4 regions of the Rhizobium sp. NLR10b genome follow, and region 1 is predicted to be linked to each of the others. Evidence: predicted binding sites of a transcription regulator. Region 1 holds the regulator's gene; each other region holds the start of a gene.
The links. Region 1 encodes PhoB, which activates phosphate uptake and scavenging genes when phosphate is short. Its sites were predicted from a motif close to TGTCATNNANCTGTCAT; they were not measured.
Positions count from the first base shown of each region.

Region 2: HJB91_RS07790 (DUF47 family protein) is a predicted target of PhoB. The motif match lies at 1,178-1,194, and genes of this name have one in related genera.
Region 3: HJB91_RS20420 (UDP-2,3-diacylglucosamine diphosphatase) is a predicted target of PhoB. The motif match lies at 1,348-1,364, and genes of this name have one in related genera.
Region 4: HJB91_RS17705 (DUF1045 domain-containing protein) is a predicted target of PhoB. The motif match lies at 1,274-1,290, and genes of this name have one in related genera.

Region 1 is NZ_JABDWV010000003.1:265,104-267,302, forward strand. Features, by position in the region: gene phoU (phosphate signaling complex protein PhoU) at 1-674, shown strand, start outside; gene phoB (phosphate regulon transcriptional regulator PhoB) at 835-1,518, shown strand; gene HJB91_RS06205 (GcrA family cell cycle regulator) at 1,812-2,199, opposite strand, start outside.
Region 2 is NZ_JABDWV010000004.1:139,924-142,122, forward strand. Features, by position in the region: gene tldD (metalloprotease TldD) at 1-611, shown strand, start outside; gene HJB91_RS07785 (GNAT family N-acetyltransferase) at 626-1,117, shown strand; gene HJB91_RS07790 (DUF47 family protein) at 1,282-1,923, shown strand; gene HJB91_RS07795 (inorganic phosphate transporter) at 1,923-2,199, shown strand, end outside.
Region 3 is NZ_JABDWV010000012.1:131,937-134,135, forward strand. Features, by position in the region: gene HJB91_RS20415 (MFS transporter) at 1-310, opposite strand, end outside; gene HJB91_RS20420 (UDP-2,3-diacylglucosamine diphosphatase) at 475-1,287, opposite strand; gene HJB91_RS20425 (hypothetical protein) at 1,405-1,893, shown strand; gene HJB91_RS20430 (histidine phosphatase family protein) at 2,078-2,199, shown strand, end outside.
Region 4 is NZ_JABDWV010000010.1:52,061-54,259, forward strand. Features, by position in the region: gene mnmD (tRNA (5-methylaminomethyl-2-thiouridine)(34)-methyltransferase MnmD) at 1-74, opposite strand, end outside; gene HJB91_RS17700 (FAD-binding oxidoreductase) at 73-1,251, shown strand; gene HJB91_RS17705 (DUF1045 domain-containing protein) at 1,366-2,103, shown strand; gene puuE (allantoinase PuuE) at 2,187-2,199, shown strand, end outside.

The sequences.
Region 1 (2,199 bases):
TGAAGTTCCTCTCCAGGCGGATTTCCGAAATGGGCGGCCTGGCCGAACAGATGGTCGCGGAATCCGTCCGGGCGCTGGTCAACGGCGATACGGCGCTGGCGCAAAAGGTCATTTCCGACGATGTGATCCTCGATCACACCGAACGCGAGATTGGCGACAAGGCGATCGTCACCATCGCCCGCCGTCAGCCGATGGCCTCGGACCTGCGCGAGATCATGGGTTCGATCCGCATCGCCGCCGATCTCGAACGCGTCGGCGACCTCGGCAAGAACACCGCCAAGCGCGTCATCGCCGTGCAGAGCACAGGCGTGCCGCGCAAGCTCGCCCGCGGCCTCGAGCACCTCTCCGAGCTGGCGCTCGTCCAGCTCAAGGAAGTGCTCGACGTCTATACGACACGCGCCGCCGACAAGGCGACCGCCATCCGCGAACGCGACAACGAGATCGACGCGATGTACACCTCGCTGTTCCGCGAGCTCTTGACCTACATGATGGAAGATCCGCGCAACATCACGAGCTGCACGCATCTGCTCTTTTGCGCCAAGAACATCGAGCGCATCGGCGACCATGCCACCAACATCGCCGAGACGATTTACTACATGGCGACGGGCGCCCAGCCGGAAGGCGATCGTCCGAAGGATGACAGTGCCAACACCGTCGGCGCCGCGACGGAATAATTGTTCCGAACGAGCCGCCCGGGCCAGCCGCCCGGACCAGTCACTTGCGTGCGCGCCCGTTCGGGGCGCGCAAAGAGGTCGCAGCCAATTTCTGTATTTGCGCAGGACGCCTGCTTAAATCGTCCCGGTTTAACGCTTGTGCGCGAGGAGACGGACACGCATGATCCCGAGAGTCGCAGTTGTTGAAGACGAGGAAGCGCTGAGCGTGCTTCTTCGCTATAATCTTGAGGCGGAAGGCTTTGAGGTCGATACCATCCTGCGCGGCGACGAGGCCGAGATCAGGCTTCAGGAGCGCACGCCCGACCTTCTCATCCTCGACTGGATGCTGCCCGGCGTCTCCGGCATCGAACTCTGCCGGCGCCTGCGCATGCGGCCGGAAACCGAGCGGCTGCCGATCATCATGCTGACGGCGCGCGGCGAGGAGAGCGAGCGTGTGCGCGGACTGTCCACCGGCGCCGACGATTACGTCGTCAAGCCCTTCTCGACCCCCGAGCTCGTCGCCCGCGTCAAGGCGATGCTGCGTCGGGCCCGTCCCGAGGTGCTGTCCTCGGTGCTGAAATGCGGCGATATCGAGCTCGACCGCGAAACCCATCGTGTCCACCGCAAGAGCCGCGAAGTCCGCCTCGGCCCGACCGAATTCCGGCTGCTGGAATTCCTGATGTCGTCGCCGGGCCGGGTCTTTTCCCGTTCGCAGCTGCTGGACGGCGTCTGGGGCCACGACATCTATGTCGACGAACGCACCGTCGACGTCCATGTCGGCCGCCTGCGCAAGGCGCTGAATTTCTCCAACATGCAGGACGTCATCCGCACCGTCCGCGGCGCCGGTTATTCGATGGAGGCCTGAAGGCTGAGGGAGTGTGGGGTTGGCGTTCCCGCCAAACGCACGGCAGTACGGCTTGTGAGGCCCGCCTTGTCGTCCATCGTCGCCGCTGCGGAGCCAGCGTCGTTGCGCCGGCGAGGCTTATGCGTCTCGGCACCACCTTTCCATCGCGCCTGCAAAGCCGACTTGTCCCGGCGCCACCTCTCCTCCGTCAAGCCCTGGCATGACGGAGTGTGGGGGTTGCTAAACGCAAAGGTCACTTCCCACTCGAATAAGAAACGGCGGCCCGTTTTTTATGTCTGGCTATACCGGTCCGCTCAGCTGACCCGCGCCGCCGCCCGGCGGCGTTCGTTGATCGGCTGATAGGCAAGCTTCTGATGATAGCTGCAATAGGGCGAATTGTCCGGGGATTCGCAGCCGCAGAAATGGAAATCTTCCTTGAGCGGATCGCCGACCGGCCACTTGCAGGTGCGTTCGGTGAGCTCCGTCAGGCCGAGGCGGCGGGAAATCGGCACCACCACGTTGCCCTTCGGCACATATTCCATTTCCTCGACTGTATCGATCTCGATCTCTTCCTTCAGCAGGGTTGCGCCCTGCTGGCGGGTCACGGTGCGGGTGGCGATCCGGGAGGCGTAGTTCGGCGCGCGCGGCGCGGATGTCTGGCGCTTCGGCGTGCGCGCCGCGGTGGCCGTGCCGCCGGCCTTG
Region 2 (2,199 bases), on a different contig from region 1:
CCTTTTCAGGGCTTCTCGGCCAGATCGTTGCCGCGCCCGGCGTCACCGTCGTCGACGACGGCACGATCGACAACCGCCGCGGCTCGATCACCATCGACGACGAGGGTACACCGTCGGGCTACAACGTGCTGATCGAGAACGGCAAGCTCGTCGGCTATATGCAGGACCGGCAGAACGCCCGGCTGATGGGCATGGCGCCCACCGGCAACGGCCGCCGCCAGGGCTATGCCCACGTGCCGATGCCGCGCATGACCAACACCTATATGCTCGGCGGCGACAAGACTCCGGAAGAAATCATCGCCTCGGTGAAGAAGGGCGTCTATGCCGTCTCCTTTGGCGGCGGCCAGGTCGACATCACCTCCGGCAAATTCGTCTTCGGTTGCACCGAGGCCTATCTGATCGAAAACGGCAAGATCGGCGCGCCGATCAAGGGGGCGATGCTGATCGGCAACGGCCCGGATGCGATGAAGCGGGTGTCGATGATCGGCAACGACATGAAGCTCGATACCGGCATCGGCAATTGCGGCAAGGCCGGCCAATGGGTTCCGGTCGGCGTCGGCCAGCCGCATCTGCGCATGGATCAGGTCACCGTCGGCGGCACCCAGGCCTGAGGCGGGAGGATCTGATGGGAGAGATCGAAATCAGAGCCTTTGCCGAAGGCGATGCCGATGACGTGCTGTCGGTGATCCTGCCGATCCAGCGCGAGGAGTTCGGCATCGATATCACTGCCGATGCGCAGCCCGATCTCCGGGTCATCCCGGATTTCTACCAGTCCGGCAAAGGTCAGTTCTGGGTCGCCGTCAAGGACGGCGCCATCGTCGGCACCCTTGGGCTGAAGGACATCGGCAACAATCAGGCGGCGCTGCGCAAGATGTTCGTCGCCGCCGAGGTGCGCGGCCGCGAGCACGGCGTGGCGGCGCGGCTTCTCGAGCGCCTGTTTGACCACGCCAGAGATGCCGGCCTCACCGACATCTTCCTCGGCACGACGGACAAGTTCGTCGCCGCCCAGCGCTTCTACGAAAAGAACGGCTTTACCGAAATTGCCAAGAGCGCCCTGCCCCGCTCCTTCCCGCTGATGGCGGTGGACAGCAAGTTTTACCGGTACAAGGTCGGCTGACCGCCGATGGCGGAAAGGGTTCAGCTGCCGGCAACGGCCATGTCCCTGCCGCGGCACAACTGTCATAAATCTGTCACAAACCGAAATTCGGCCCTATCTCTTCAACGGGATAGGGTTTAGGACGGCTCGTCGTTCATAGCGCAGACCAGGATTGCGAGGTGTTCATGCTGGGTTGGTTTCGAAAGTTGATGCCGCGCGAAGACCGGTTCTTCGTCCTTTTCGAACAACATTCCAGAACGATCGTCGACGCCGCACAGGCTCTGGACAGGTTGCTGTCGGGAATAGAGATCGAGCATCAATGCGAAACGATCGTGCGGTTGGAAGATCAGGCCGACGATATAACGCGCGAAGTCATGCTGGCCGTCCGGCGGAGTTTCATCACACCTTTCGATCGTGGCGACATCAAGGATCTCATCCAATCCATGGATGATGCGATCGACATGATGCACAAAACCGTCAAAACCATCCGGCTCTTCGAGCAGACCAGCTTCGATCCACGGATGCAGGAAATGGGCAAGACCGTTGTGGAAGCTGCCAATCTCATTGCCGAGGCCATTCCCTTGCTTGATCGCATCAGCGCCAATGCGCCGCGGCTTTCTGCCATCGTCGAGCAGGTCACGCAGGTGGAAGGGCGCTCCGACGAGTTGCACGAGCAGGGGCTCAAGGATCTGTTTCGCCGGCACGGCGCCGGCAATGCGATGGCCTATATGATCGGCAGCGAGATCTACGGCGAGCTGGAGAAGGTGGTCGACCGTTTCGAGGACGTCGCCAACGAGATCAGCGGCATCGTGATCGAGAATGTCTGATGGAAGCCGCCCTCGCTCTTCCGCTTCTTGTCGGCCTGATCGGCGTCGCACTGCTGTTCGATTTTCTCAATGGCCTGCATGATGCGGCCAACTCGATCGCGACAATCGTCTCGACACGGGTCCTGAGGCCGCAATATGCGGTCTTCTGGGCGGCATTCTTCAATTTCATCGCCTTCCTGTTCTTCGGCCTGCATGTGGCCGAGACGCTCGGGACCGGCATCATCGACCCGGCGATCGTCACGCCGCAGGTGATTTTCGCGGCCCTGATCGGCGCCA
Region 3 (2,199 bases), on a different contig from region 1:
AGCTGGTCGACCAGTAAAGCGCGATCGCCGTCAGCAGCGACAGGCTCCCCGACCAGAGCAGCACGGTGGCGCGCTCCTTCATGCGGTCGGCGATCATGGCGACGACAGGCGCCACCAAGACTCGAACCACCATCGGTATGGCGAGGATAATGCCGATTTCATGGTCGCTGAAACTATGGGTTTCCAGCCATACCGGGAAGAATGGCAGCACGACGCCATTGACGAGCAGCGGCGCGCAATAAGACAGCGCACTGAGCAGCCGGAAGCGCGGCGGCGCTCCCTCACCCGTGGAATGTTGAGCGGGAATCATCTGTGGACCTGAAGGAAACTGGATGTTTTCCTAACACACCACCCGGGGGGCGACTATTGCGAGAAATAGCAGTCCGGAAACGTTTTAGAAAATAAATATGGCCTGTTACCTCGCGGTAACGGCTAAATTGCCGGCGAGCCGCCGCGACAGCGACGGCCGTAAAATCACGCCGCCTGCGGGGCGAGTTCCGCCTCTTCGGTACTCTCGATGGCGGTAAGCGCCGGTACGGCGGTGGCAAGCGCCCGCCAGGTGATCAGTTCGAAGGTGCCGTCGGCATGTTCGGCAACCGCCGTGCAGCTTTCCACCCAGTCACCCGTGTTGATGTAGCGAATGCCGTCCATATCCTGGATCATGGCGTGGTGGATGTGGCCGCAGATCACGCCGTCGGCGCCGCTCTTGCGGGCCTCTTCGGCGACGACGCGCTCGAACTCGCCGATGAAATTGACCGCGTGCTTGACCTGCAGCTTCGCCCAGGCGGAGAACGACCAATAAGGCATGCCGAGGCGGCGGCGTACGGCCGCGAGCAGGATGTTGATGCGGATCGCCGTATCATAGGCCCAGTCGCCGAGATAGGCGAGCAGGCGGGCGTTGCGGACGACGACATCGAACTCGTCGCCGTGCAGGATCAGGTATCTCTTGCCGTCCGCGCCGTCATACATCATACGCTCGACGACCTCGATGCCGCCGAAATGCATGCCCGGGAAGTCGCGCAGAAATTCGTCGTGATTGCCTGGGATATAAACGACGCGCGTGCCCTTGCGCGCCTTGCGCAACAGCTTCTGGACGACGTCGTTGCAGACCTGCGGCCAGTACCAGCTGCGTTTCAGACGCCAGCCGTCGACGATATCGCCGACGAGCACGATGGTGTCTGCCTCGTGGTAGCGCAGGAAATCGAGCAGGAAATCAGCCTTCGCGGCCTTCGAGCCGAGATGAATATCGGAAATGAAGAGCGTGCGGAAATGTCTGGGTTCCATCATGTTTGTCACGAACAGTGCTCGTGCCCCATCTTTCATCTAGCCCTCCAAAACCAGACTCGTGTTTCAGGAAGATGACAAGCTGGGGAAAAGCCCTGCAGACCGACCCATACCGTCTGGATGGTAAACGCCGATCCCGTCGGTCACGAAGGTCGCAAAACCGAAATCGGAAATCCGATCACCATAATTTCGTGCCGCGAGGTTCTAGATCTTTCCCGCATGCCGAGAATCAAATTAACAGCAGGTGCCGATTTGGCGTATCCTTGGGGGTTGATGATGCATGTCCGCACCGCGACGATAATGATTTCTATTGCAATACTTGCAGGCTGTGCACCGACGCAGCAGGATTATGATGCGACCGTCACGTTGCTGCAAGGCAGCACCAGAGCGAGAAATGAGTTCGTCAAAGTGTGCGCAAAGGATTTCGATGCAAATGCGCGTCGCACCGCCGGGATCGTGACAAACGTCTCTGACAAGGACGCTCCGAGGGTCGCCTGCCAGCGATATCTGGCGGCCGCGATCTCCGGTCGGGCCACGTATCAGGATCTGCTCGACATCAAGGCTCACCGGTTTACGCCAAAGCTCGTCAAGATCTTCCAGGGCCGCTGATAGCGCGGAAGACCCTCCCTCGCTCCTTGATTTTGGAACCGAGTGAACAAGATCGACGGGCCAAGCGGATTGGGGCAAGCGGCGACCAGACGCTCGCCCCCTTTTCCGACCGACGATATTGCCCTGCCAATCGAGCGCGTTCATGATGACGACGATTCCATATCCGATGAAGCGGGGATGGCCGATGCGTCTCTTTCTCGTTCGCCACGGCGAATCCCTCGGCAACATCAACGAACAGGCCTACCGTCAGTTCGGCGATCATAACGTGCCGTTGACCGAGTGGGGCTATCGCCAGGCGGCGGAGGC
Region 4 (2,199 bases), on a different contig from region 1:
GGCATATCGCCGTCGCGCCATTCGAGCGGCTGCGGCGCGCCCGCGCCAATCTTATCGGGGTTCACGTCTTTCATGGAAAAAGCCGATAGTCCTCAGCAAGCGCCCGGTCAATCTTCTTGCGATTTGCTGATCGTCGGCGGTGGCATCATGGGTCTCTGGGCTGCCGTCCATGCCGAACGCCGCGGCATGAGCACCCTCCTCGCCGACGCCGGCAGCTTGGGCGGAGGCGCGAGCGGCGGCCTGCTCGGCGCGCTGATGCCGCATATGCCGGACCAGTGGTCGGAGAAAAAGCAGTTCCAGTTCGACGCGTTGGTCTCGCTTGAAACCGAAATTGCCACGCTTGAGGCCGAAATCGGGCTTTCGGCTGGCTACAACAGGTCTGGGCGGCTGATCCCGCTGCCGAAGCCGCATCTCAAGCGCATCGCCCGCGGCCATTCCGGGGACGCCGAACGCCATTGGCGGGCAGGCGAACGCCACTTCCACTGGCATGTGCTCGACAGGGCGCCAGTCGGTGGTTGGCCCGACGCATCTGCCGGCGAAAGTGGCTTCGTGCATGATACGCTCGCCGCCCGTGTTGCGCCCCGCTCATTGATCTCAGCGCTCATCGCCTTGCTGCGGCGGGCAAAACACGTGCGTATCATGGAGCATGCGGCCGTTGCCGCCCTCGATCCCGATCGTGGCACCGCGGAAATTGGCGGCGAAACCATTGCCTTCAGCCGCTGCATCCTGGCTGCCGGCCATCAGTCCTTTCCGTTGCTGCAGGAGCTGACGCCGGGGGCGAAAAGGCCGCTCGGCCAGCCAGTGAAGGGGCAGGCGGCGCTGTTGAGGGCCGATGTCGACCCGGCGCTGCCGACGATCTTCCTCGATGGGCTCTACTTGGTGGCGCACGAAGGCGGGTATGCGGCAATCGGCAGCACCAGCGAGAACCGCTTTGACGATCCCGGCTCGACCGACGCGCAACTCGACGCGCTGATCGAGGCGGCGCGGGCGATCGCGCCGGCGCTCCGCAACGCCCCTGTCATCGAGCGCTGGGCAGGGCTTCGCCCGAAGGCCATCGACCGCGATCCGATGATCGGCCGCCATCCCGTCCATCCCCGATTGATCGCACTGACCGGCGGTTTCAAGGTCAGCTTCGGACTGGCGCATCGGCTGGCGGAAGCTGCGATTTGTATCGCCGGCGATACAGATTGTGAATTTTCGCTGCCGGAAAGCTTCGCGATATCAAGCCATATTGCTGTCGCTTCACGTTAAACGTGAATTAGATACAGCTGCGTTTCGTTATTCTGTCATGCAAATCACCTATCTGCTTGCGCATCGGCAGCGCCGGATCTTGCCGGCGCTCACTTCCTTGATGGAGGAAATTGCATGCGCTATGCCATTTGCTTCACGCCTCCGGCGAGCGACCCCCTGTCGCTCGTGGCCGCCAATTGGCTAGGCCGAAACGTGTTTTCGGGCGATATGGTGGAGCCTCCGGCCGTCCGCGGCCTCGGCATTCACGAGATCGCCTTTTATACCGCCGTGCCGCGACGCTATGGTTTTCACGGTGTTTTGAAGGCGCCTTTTCACCTGTCCGCCGGCACGTCGGAATCGCAACTCCTGCGCGATCTCATGCGTTTTGCCGGGACCTATGCCCCTTTCCAGATTCCCCGTCTGGAGATCGCCCGGCTCGGCAGTTTTTACAGCCTGATGCCGAGCGCTCCCTGTGAGCCGATCCAGTATCTGGCTTCGGCGATCGTCCAGGAGTTTGATCGTTTCCGGGCGCCGCTGAGTGAAGCCGACATCGAGCGAAGTGATCCCGACGGGTTGTCGGCGGCGCAATTTGCCAATCTGCATCGTTGGGGCAATCCCTATGTGATGGAGGAGTTCCGCTTCCATATGCCGGTGACGGGCCCCATCAATGCGATCGACATGCCCCGCATCGAGCCGGTGCTGCGAACGATCTTCGAGCCCGTCTTGAGGGAGCCGGTGATGGTTTCGAATGTGGCTTTGATGATCGAGGAAGGCACCGGCGGCCCCTTCCGCGTTCACTCGCTCCACCCGATGGGCAAGGTCAGCGCGCGCAGGATCGCCCGAGCCGATATCAAGCTAAGCCATTGTGAATGACAGAGAAATTTTGCTGCGCAGTTTCCGTCTCGACATTCCGGCTGCGGATGATACCGTTCCCCGTCTTTTCAGAAGGTGATTTGATGGTATCCGAGA